DNA from 2 places in the Paeniglutamicibacter psychrophenolicus genome. Region 2 is predicted to be linked to the other one. Evidence: riboswitches for the same ligand, from Rfam matches in the RefSeq annotation. Region 2 holds a riboswitch; the other holds the start of a gene.

Region 1 (4,405 bases), 830 kb from region 2:
GGCGCGCGCAATCGTTTCGACATGGAACACCCCGGGGCGGATCATCGGAGTTGACGCCAATCCGGACAAACTCTTGCTCGCCCGCGAGCTGGGAGCAACGGACGCGTATGCCCCCAACGAAATCGAAGACCTGGGAATCAAGGCGCACGTGGTGATTGAGGCCGCCGGACATCCTCGCGCATTCGAAACAGCAGTGAGGCTCACCGCCGCCGGAGGCACCACCGTCACGGTGGGTTTGCCCGCACCCGGCGCACTATCATCGATCGAACCCCTTGGGCTCACAGCCGAAGCACGAACTATCGTTGGTTCGTATCTCGGATCTGCGGTTCCAAGCCGGGATATACCGCGCTACGAGCAAATGTGGCGGGAGGGCAAATTGCCTGTCGAGAAGCTTACGTCTTCAGTGATCACACTGGATAAGATTAACGAAGCTATGGATGCATTGGCCCAAGGAAAAGCCGTGCGCCAGATCATCTCGTTTGAACAGCCGTAATGTCTAATAGGAATTCGACGCCCAACGATTGGTACAAGCTCCAAGAGCAAAGGAAGTACTACCGGTGATGGAAACTATGGCTCTGGCCAATGAGTCCCCAGAAGAAGCGGGCTTGGGGCTTCGCGAACGGTCTCGTCTGGAGCGCCTTCGGAGAATCCGTGCAGCGGCCGAGGAGCTCTTCAACGAGCGGGGCTATGAACAAACCACGACGAAGGAAGTAGCCGAACGTGCCGGGGTGGGGGAAGCAACTCTATTCCGATACGTGACCACCAAACATGAACTGTTGCTATTGACCATCGGTGAAAACATGAATCAGGCGATCGACTCGATTGAAGCAGCCGATCTGCACACTGCGCCGAGTTCCCGAACCGCAGCGGATTACATAGCGCGTGTGTATGCCGTATTCGAGGAGCGCGCAAAGTTCTTTGGTGCCGACCCCGAAAACGTGACTAGTTACCTTCACTACGGGTTTCGGGCAGGCAGCCAACTCGGAGCGCAAAGCGTCGCGCAAGGCGATCGAATTATCAATCTGGTTTCGTCCATCTTGGATTCCGCTGCTGATTCGGGGTTCTTCAGTCCAGATGTGGAATCACGCGTGGTGGCCCAAAACTGCAATGGAACCTATATCCATGAAGTCTTAAGATCGCCTGTACGCCAGTTTTCAGCAGACGACTTTTGGGAACGGCTTCAAAAACGACTGAGTGTTCAAATTGAGCCGCTTTTCACGCCCTAGGTTTCCCCGTGCGGCAGCACCACGCGTTCACCGAGCCGGGGGCTGTCCGGGTTCATGAGCGAGTGCTTGCGTCCTAGGTGAGCTAGCTGGCCAGGCCGACCACCAGCCAGATGACGAACTTCAGCCACGTCTCCCGGTGCAGCTGCAGCATCGGGAACTCTCCAGGCCGGCATGCCGAATGCGGGGACCACCGGCATGAAGGGCAGCCGGAAGATGATCACGGACAGGCAGACAACCACGAAGGCGGCGAGGGTGCCGATGTTGGTCAGGTCCGCGACGGCCCTGATCGGGAAGACTCGCGCCAGCAGCGCGGAGGCGATGCCGGCGATCCAGGTGACGCGCTGGGGTGTTCCGTGGCGGTCGGTCTTGAAGAACCAACCCGGGAGCAGCCCATCGCGGCACAACCGTTGCCGATCCCGGGCCGACTGTCTTCTTGCTCACGTTTAAGATGGCGTCCCGGGGGAGTGCCCGGCCAAAATCATCCAGTTGGAGCTGGAGCCGCTGGTGTAGCTCGACGATGTCGGCTTCTGCCCCGGGCACTAGTCACCGCGAAGAGGACCGGTAGGACCTCATGATGCGGGCGCAGGGATCGAAGGCGCGCTGGAGCTTCCGCTCGCAGCCAGTGCCCATGTGTTTGTCAGATCCATGGATTGATAACGAAATTGTAACTTTTACTTGTACCTCGTAGGGTTTTACCTCTGGTTGCATTTGCGCAACCCAGTCCCGATCCGGTTCGCACAACCCTACCGGCGGATCGCGGCTCAAGAATTCCCGGTAGGGGCGGAGGACCCATTCAACCGTTCCTGGTCTTGGACCATGGATCTCGGGGTGAAGTTGAGTCCGCCTTGGCGGGCTCGGCCGAGTTGATCTCATGACTCGAATCCGACAGCTAACTTCGCAGGCGACACATGAGAGGTAATCATTTGACCCTGCAGCAAAATTCCGGGCGCCGCCGCGCGCCCAACCCCATTGATGCTTCGCCTGCCAGCGGTTCCATGGAACAGATCGTGGACACCGCGCCGAACGGCGAAAGCACTTCCCGGCGCCCCGGCCGACGCGCATCAAGCGCGGTCCCGGATTCCGCCGAGACTCCTGAAACCCAGCAGTACGGTGGCCGCCGCTTTGTGGCTGGCCCGCGCTATGCCGCCTCCCCGGATGCGGCATCCATCGCCGCCACCGAAATCCCTCCCGCGCCTGGTGCCCGGCCGGTCTCGCTGGCGATGCCCGCCGAAGCGGACAAGCTGGACCACGTTCTGAAGTCCGCACCCCGGACCCGGCGCCCTCGACTCGGGTTTGCGCACAAGCTCGCCGCAGTCGCCGCCGTGGCCGGCCTGGCATTCGCTGCCGCCCCCGCGCCGGAAACGGACGAAGTTGTCGCTGATCCCCAGCGCGTCGCCCAGACCACTGTCGCAGATGTCAGTGCCCCGGCCAACGACAAGCTCACGGTAGATCGCGCCTCGGTGACCAGCAAGTACGTCAAGCCGGCACCCGTCACCACCGCCGCCGTGAAAGATGCCACCAAGACAGACAAGCCCGGATCGACCACGACCGCTGCCGGCGGAAACGTCACCAAGATCCCCGCCGTTGGAGCCCTGGCTCAGCCGGTTGACAGCATCCGGTTGACTTCGCGCTTCGGTTTCCGCAAGAACCCGACCGGAGCCGGGTACATGAACCACAACGGCCTGGACTACGCCGTTCCCATGGGAACGCCCGTCAAGGCCAGCGCCTCCGGCACCGTCGTGCAGGCCGAATGGGCCGGCCACTCCGGATACCGGGTGCAGATCGACCACGGCAACGGGCTGGAAACCAGCTACAACCACAACTCGGTCCTGAAGGTCTCCGTGGGACAAAAGGTCACGGTCGGCGAAGTTGTCGCGCTTTCCGGCAGCACGGGCAATTCGACCGGTCCCCACCTGCACCTCGAGGTCATTGTCAACGGCAAGTGGATCAACCCGGAGAGCCGCCTCTAACTACAACTGCCATCGTTCCGTGTTTGGAACGCGGTCTTTGCATGCGCCTATTTTCCGCGGCCCGGTACGTGTGGCCCCGGGAGAGCAGTCCTGCCGGGGCCATCCACACCTGTCATGGTCAGTCCTGCCGGGCACGCAGGAAGGGACCGGCCATTGCGGCCGATCCCTTCCTTCCCATCCGAACCGTTCACGCGGCGGCGACGCCCAGCAGGACGGACCTGCCGGGCGCCCGATCAGGCGACGCAGCCCCCAAGCGCTATCTGCCCGTCGACAGCCCGGATCTGGTTCTGGACCGTGCCGAGCTGATCCTGCAGGCCGATCACGGTTTTCTTCTGTGCTGCAATGGCGTCCTTGTTTGCGCCCTTCTTCGCCTGAAGTGTGCTCAGCTCCGCCTGGGCGTTCGTCACCTGGATGTCGAGCCTGGTCAGCTGTGCCTGCAGGTCCTTCAACTGGTTCTCGGTGGCGCTGATTTCGCCGTTGAGCCCGTTCAGCTGTGCCAACAGCGGAGCCACCCTCTTCTGGAGGTCGAGAATTTCGGCCTCCTTCGTTGCGATCTGGCTGTTGAGCCCGGTGAGGGTCGCCACCAGCTTGTCCATGTCGCCATTGAGGGCCGCGATCTCGCCTTGCTTCGCAGCCACCGCGGCATTGGCGTCGGGTACTGCCTTCTCAAGGTCCGGCAACTGTCCCTGCAGGTCCTGGAGCTCGGCGGCCTTCGTGTCGACGGCGGACTGCGCCGCAGTGTGGGCAGCAGTCGCGTCGGCCAGATCGCCGTTAAGCCTGTCGACGACAAGCTTTTGGGCGGCGATGGCCTCCTGGCTGGCAGCCAGGCCCTCGGTCAGCGTCGGCAGTGCCGCTTCGAGGTCCGCCAGGACCTGATCCTGCGCCGTGAAGGCAGCCGCGGCGTCGGCCGCGGCATCCTCAAGCGTGCGCAGCTCGCCCTGCAGCGACTCGAGCTCGCCCTGCTTGGTAGCGACGGCACCGTTGGCTGCGGTGATGGCCGCCTGGAGGTCGGGGATCTGGTCCTTGAGGGCGGCGATCTCGGCTTGCTTGGTCGAGACCGCGTCATTGGCGGCGGTCAGGGAGGCCTGGAGCGGCGCCGCCTGCTGCTGCAGGGCGCTGCTCTCCTGCTGCTTGGATTGGAGTTGGGAATTGAGGGTGTTGACCGCGTTTTGGAGCGTCGTCAGGTCTCCCTGGTACCCGGCAATCGTG
Region 2 (4,405 bases):
GCCAGGTAGGTGGTCAGCGGGGCGGCGGGGCGGATGATGGTGTGCGCGGCAACGCCGGCCAGCGAGAGCACCTGGTCGATGTCGATTTCGGTGTCGGTGAGTTCATACGCCGCCAGGAGTTCCCTGACCCATTGATCGAGCTGGGCTTCCGGCATGGTGCATTCTCCTTGTCAGTGGCCGTTGGCCACCGCTATCCCGTGCCGCCCGGCATCCCCGGGCGTATCGATGTCGCTGAAGTCCGCGTCGGGAAGCTTCAACCGTTCCATCTGCACTGTAGCAAGCAGACGCATCATTGACGCATTCTCGAGGCTTCCGCGGGGTTCGGAGGCCCGGGTGATGGCTTCGCGCAGGGACGAGGTGAGGACCGCGCAGGAGAGAGTCTGCAGCACCCCCGAGGCATCCTGGGGTACCCATGCCTCGGTTCCCGGAACCGGGTGGTCGGTGGCGGCCAGCAGGGCCGCGACCACCGGGCCCGGGTCCAGGAGATCGGAGGCCAGCACGACGGTCAGCTCGGAGGCCTCGTTTTCGCGCTGCGCGCTTTCGTCGTCGGGTCCGTCGTCCAGGGCGGCCCGTCCGGCGGCGACCGCCGCGGCGGGACCGGCAAAGGTTGGATATTCCCGGGTGATGACCACTCGCTGGTGGTCCGGGGCGCCGTCCATGTACCGGGTGACGGCTTCGGCCAGGGCGTGGGCGCCGACCACGGCGATGGCCTGGGCGTCACGGACGGCGTTGAGCGAATGCTCCAGCAACGTCTCGCCGCGGTGTTCAAGAAGGGGCTTGCTGACCCCGCCAAGCCGGGACCCACGGCCACCGGCCACGATGATCGCATCGAATTTCATGCTGCACTCCGTAAGAAGGGACTCCAAGCCTCTGCGGGGCGTTCCAGTTCGGTGATGAACCACTGGGCGCCTCGCGGTCGGCTCGGGGCGAACCGCAGCTTCCAGCCCAGCTGTGCCAGCGTCCGGTCTCCCTTGGCGCTGTTGCAGCCCTGGCATGCCGCTACTAAATTCTCCCATGAATCCTCGCCGCCGCGGCTCCGCGGCACGATGTGGTCGATCGTGTTGGCGCTTCGTCCGCAGTATGCGCAGCGGTGCCCGTCGCGGCGCAGCACCCCGCGGCGCGAGACGTTGACGACGGAGCGGTACGGCAGGCGGATGTAGCGGTTCAGCAGGATCACCGTGGGTCTGGGCACCACCTGGTTGACCCCGACGACCGGGTCCCGGTCGTCATCGGCAAGGACGGTGGCCTTCCCGGTGAGGACAAGGAGAAGTGCCCGGCGGAAGGTGATGACCGCCAGCGGTTCAAATCCTGCATTCAGTACAAGGGTTCGCATGTGCGCATCCTTTGATCCTGACCCGGCGCAACAGAGGGACCCGTCCACGACGGAAATCCCTCACGGTGGCGCACGCGGCACTCGGCTTTGGCTCCTGTGCCCTAGCCTAAGACAATGGATCACTGTTTTGCTCGCATTTGCCGGCAACTGGTTCAAAAATCCACCGGAAATTTGCCCTCAGTACACCCCTGCAAGGGTGTTCCGACCGTTCCCGGGAGCACTGGCGAGGGCGTCGCGGGCCGTCCTTGCCGTCCCGGACGGGCCCTGCTGGCGGCATTAACCACAAAGGCCCCCGTCGATCCTTGCGGATCGCCCGGGGGCCTTGGAACGCTTGAGCTTAGCCCTTGAGGGTGTAGTACCCGTAGAGCGGGTTGCGGGTCACGTCGTGAAGGATCGTGTCGACGGTCGGGTTCTGTGCACCGATCATCTTGCCGCCACCGAGGTAGATGCCGACGTGGCCGCCACCGTTCTGGAACACCAGGTCGCCCGGCTTCGGGCTGGAGGTGCGAACGAACTGGCCCGAGCCACGGATGGCCGAGGTGCCGCGGGCGATGTTGATGCCGTGCTGTGCGTAGACGTACTTGACGAAGCCGGAGCAATCCCAGCCCGACGGGGTGCTGCCGCCCCATACGTAGGGAACGCCCACGTACTTGGCAGCGGTTGCCGCGATGCCAGAGAGGTTGGCGGTGTTGACCGAGTCGCTTTTGACCTTGGGTGCCGAGGCGGTGGAGTCTGTGGTGCCGCGGTTCGAGCGGGTTACCGGCGCAAAGGCGTCGGCATTGCTGGAACGCGTCGAGGAAGTGGTGGAGCGCGGGGTGACCTCGTTGGCCACGGCGATCACGACGGGAGCCGGAGCCGGCTTGGAGGTGAACGCTGCGCGCTCGATGTTCAGGTCCTTGGCACGTTCGGTCGAGACCGAGACGGCCTTGACGGCTACGCGCTCTGCGGAAAGGCCCTCAACGGGGACGGCGCTTGCTTCGCGGGATACGTTGCCCTGGGCTGCGGGAACGCCCAAGGTCAAAACGAGACCTGATGCGGCTGCAATGACTGCGGCCTGGCGGCCAACCGACCCAGCGTTCGAGGCTACGGCCTTCGAGATGGATTCTAGCGGGTTGGTCCGAACCGGGGTCGCGCGGTGGCGGCCCAATGCTTGACGTGTAGTCACGTAGTAATGCCTCTCCTGATGCCTGCGAGGTGAGCTGTCGGGTTCGAGTGGGAGTCACTCGGCAATCCGGCCGCCAGGCCGAACTACTTAACCCCAAGGCTTCCTGGTGTGGAAACCGAAAGTGGGTCCCCCGCCACTGCCAAACGAGTTTTTGAACGGACACCGTGGGCTGGCAGTGCTCGGCACTTCCCACGGCGGTGATCAGGGTTGGTCCCTGAGCACTTACTTAGAATATATGAAGCGAATCCAAAAGTCACGTTCCGGTCACGGAACGGTGACAATTGTCGTTATAACCAGCCTTCGGGGTTTACCCACTTGCCGTTGACGATGACCTCGAGGTGCAGGTGGGGGCCGGTTGAGTTGCCCGTGCTGCCACTGAGCGAGACAATTTCTCCACGCTTGACCTTTTGCCCCACGGTGACCTTCAAGGACGAGTTGTGGTTGTAGCTGGTGTGCAAGCCGTTCCCGTGGTCGATCTCCACGCGGAAGCCGGAGTGGCCCGCCCAGGCTGCCTGCACGACGGTGCCGGCGGCGGCGGCCTTGATCGGCGTACCCATGGGAACTGCGTAGTCCAGTCCGTTGTGGTTCATGTAGCCGGGGCCGGTCGGGTTCTTGCGGTGGCCGAAGCGCGAAGTCAGTCGAATGCTGTCCACCGGCTGGGCAAGTACACCGCTCGTGGCGATCTTGGTGACATCCCCGCCTGCGGCGGTCATGACCGTTGCCAGCTTGTCTTCCTTGGTGAATTCGCTGGTCAGCGAGGCACGCTCGATCTTGACCTCGTCACCGGTCGGTGCCTGGACATCAACCACGACCGACTGGGCGACGCGCTGGGCGTCGGCGACGGCGCTCTCGGGCTCCTGCCCGGGAGATGCGGCGGCGAAGGCCAGGCCGGAAACGGCGGCAACCGCGGCGATCTTGTGCGTGAACCCCAGGCGGGTGCGCTGCGGCCGGGGAGCGAACTTGATGACATTGTCGAGCTCGTCGGCTTCGGCCGGGGCGACCATCGGGGCCACGGGTGCGGCCAGGGCCACGGGGATCTCGGTGGCTGCAATGGCTGCCGCGTCCGGGGACGCGCCGTAGCGCAGGCCCGCATCGAAGCGGCGGCCGGTGTACTGCAGGGAACCAATGGCCTCGACGGCTTCCGGAACCACGCTCAGTGCGCGGCGGCCGGGACGTCGGGAAGTGTTTTCGCCGCTCAGGGCGGTGTCTACGATCTGCTCCAATGAGCCTTCAGCAGGCAAAGCATCAACGGGTCCGGTCGCACGGCGGCGGCCGGAAGTGTGCTGCTGAGTCAAATGGTCAACCTCTCATGTATCGCCTGCGAAGTTAGCTGTCGGATTCGAGTCATGAGATCAACTCGGCCGAGCCCACCTAGGCGGACTCAACTTCACCCCAAGATCCATGGCCAATGGCCGGGAACGGTTGAAATGGGTCCTCCGCCCCTACCGGGAATTCTTGCTCCTGGATCCGCCGGTAGGGTTATGCGAACCGGATCAGGACTGGATTGCCTAAGTGCAACCCAACGAGAAACCCTACCGGGGTTTATGCCAAAGTTACAATTCCGTTATCAATCCATGCGGCGGACAAACACATGGGCGCTGACTTCGGTCGGAAGCTCCAGCGCACCCTCGATGCCCTCGACCCGCACCACCACGTACTCCCCGGCCCTTTCGAGGGTGACTAGGGCACCTGGGCGGATGCCTCCCTCATCGAGCTGCACCAGCAGCTCGGGTTCCACCTGGATGGTTTCGGCCAGGCGCTCGATGCGGACCGGGCCCACGTTGCCGTCCAGCAGGGCCGAATCGAGATTTTGGACACTCACGGAGATCTCGGCCAATCCTGGCCCTCCCAGCGCCTCGAGCCCCGGGATCGGGTTGCCGTACGGGGAAGCCGCCGGGTGGCCCAGC

The links. A riboswitch is a leader RNA that binds a small molecule or an ion and turns the genes downstream of it on or off. The one in region 2 is predicted to bind cyclic di-AMP.
Region 1: it holds a riboswitch for cyclic di-AMP, as region 2 does, so the genes downstream of both, JOF46_RS17795 (M23 family metallopeptidase) here and JOF46_RS21355 (C40 family peptidase) in region 2, are expected to answer to the same signal.

The regions. Positions count from the first base shown of each region.
Region 1 covers NZ_JAGIOE010000001.1:3,923,722-3,928,126, reverse strand. Annotated here, with positions in the region: gene JOF46_RS17810 (alcohol dehydrogenase catalytic domain-containing protein) at 1-493, shown strand, start outside; gene JOF46_RS17805 (TetR/AcrR family transcriptional regulator) at 561-1,226, shown strand; partial or broken gene JOF46_RS17800 (amino acid permease) at 1,223-1,636, opposite strand; cyclic di-AMP (ydaO/yuaA leader) riboswitch at 1,975-2,146, shown strand; gene JOF46_RS17795 (M23 family metallopeptidase) at 2,234-3,196, shown strand; gene JOF46_RS17790 (coiled-coil domain-containing protein) at 3,430-4,405, opposite strand, start outside.
Region 2 covers NZ_JAGIOE010000001.1:4,753,551-4,757,955, forward strand. Annotated here, with positions in the region: gene JOF46_RS21340 (DUF6457 domain-containing protein) at 1-155, opposite strand, end outside; gene mobA (molybdenum cofactor guanylyltransferase) at 171-839, opposite strand; gene JOF46_RS21350 (HNH endonuclease) at 836-1,333, opposite strand; gene JOF46_RS21355 (C40 family peptidase) at 1,671-2,348, opposite strand; cyclic di-AMP (ydaO/yuaA leader) riboswitch at 2,504-2,658, opposite strand; gene JOF46_RS21360 (M23 family metallopeptidase) at 2,786-3,721, opposite strand; cyclic di-AMP (ydaO/yuaA leader) riboswitch at 3,798-3,981, opposite strand; gene JOF46_RS21365 (iron-dependent transcriptional repressor DtxR) at 4,066-4,405, opposite strand, start outside.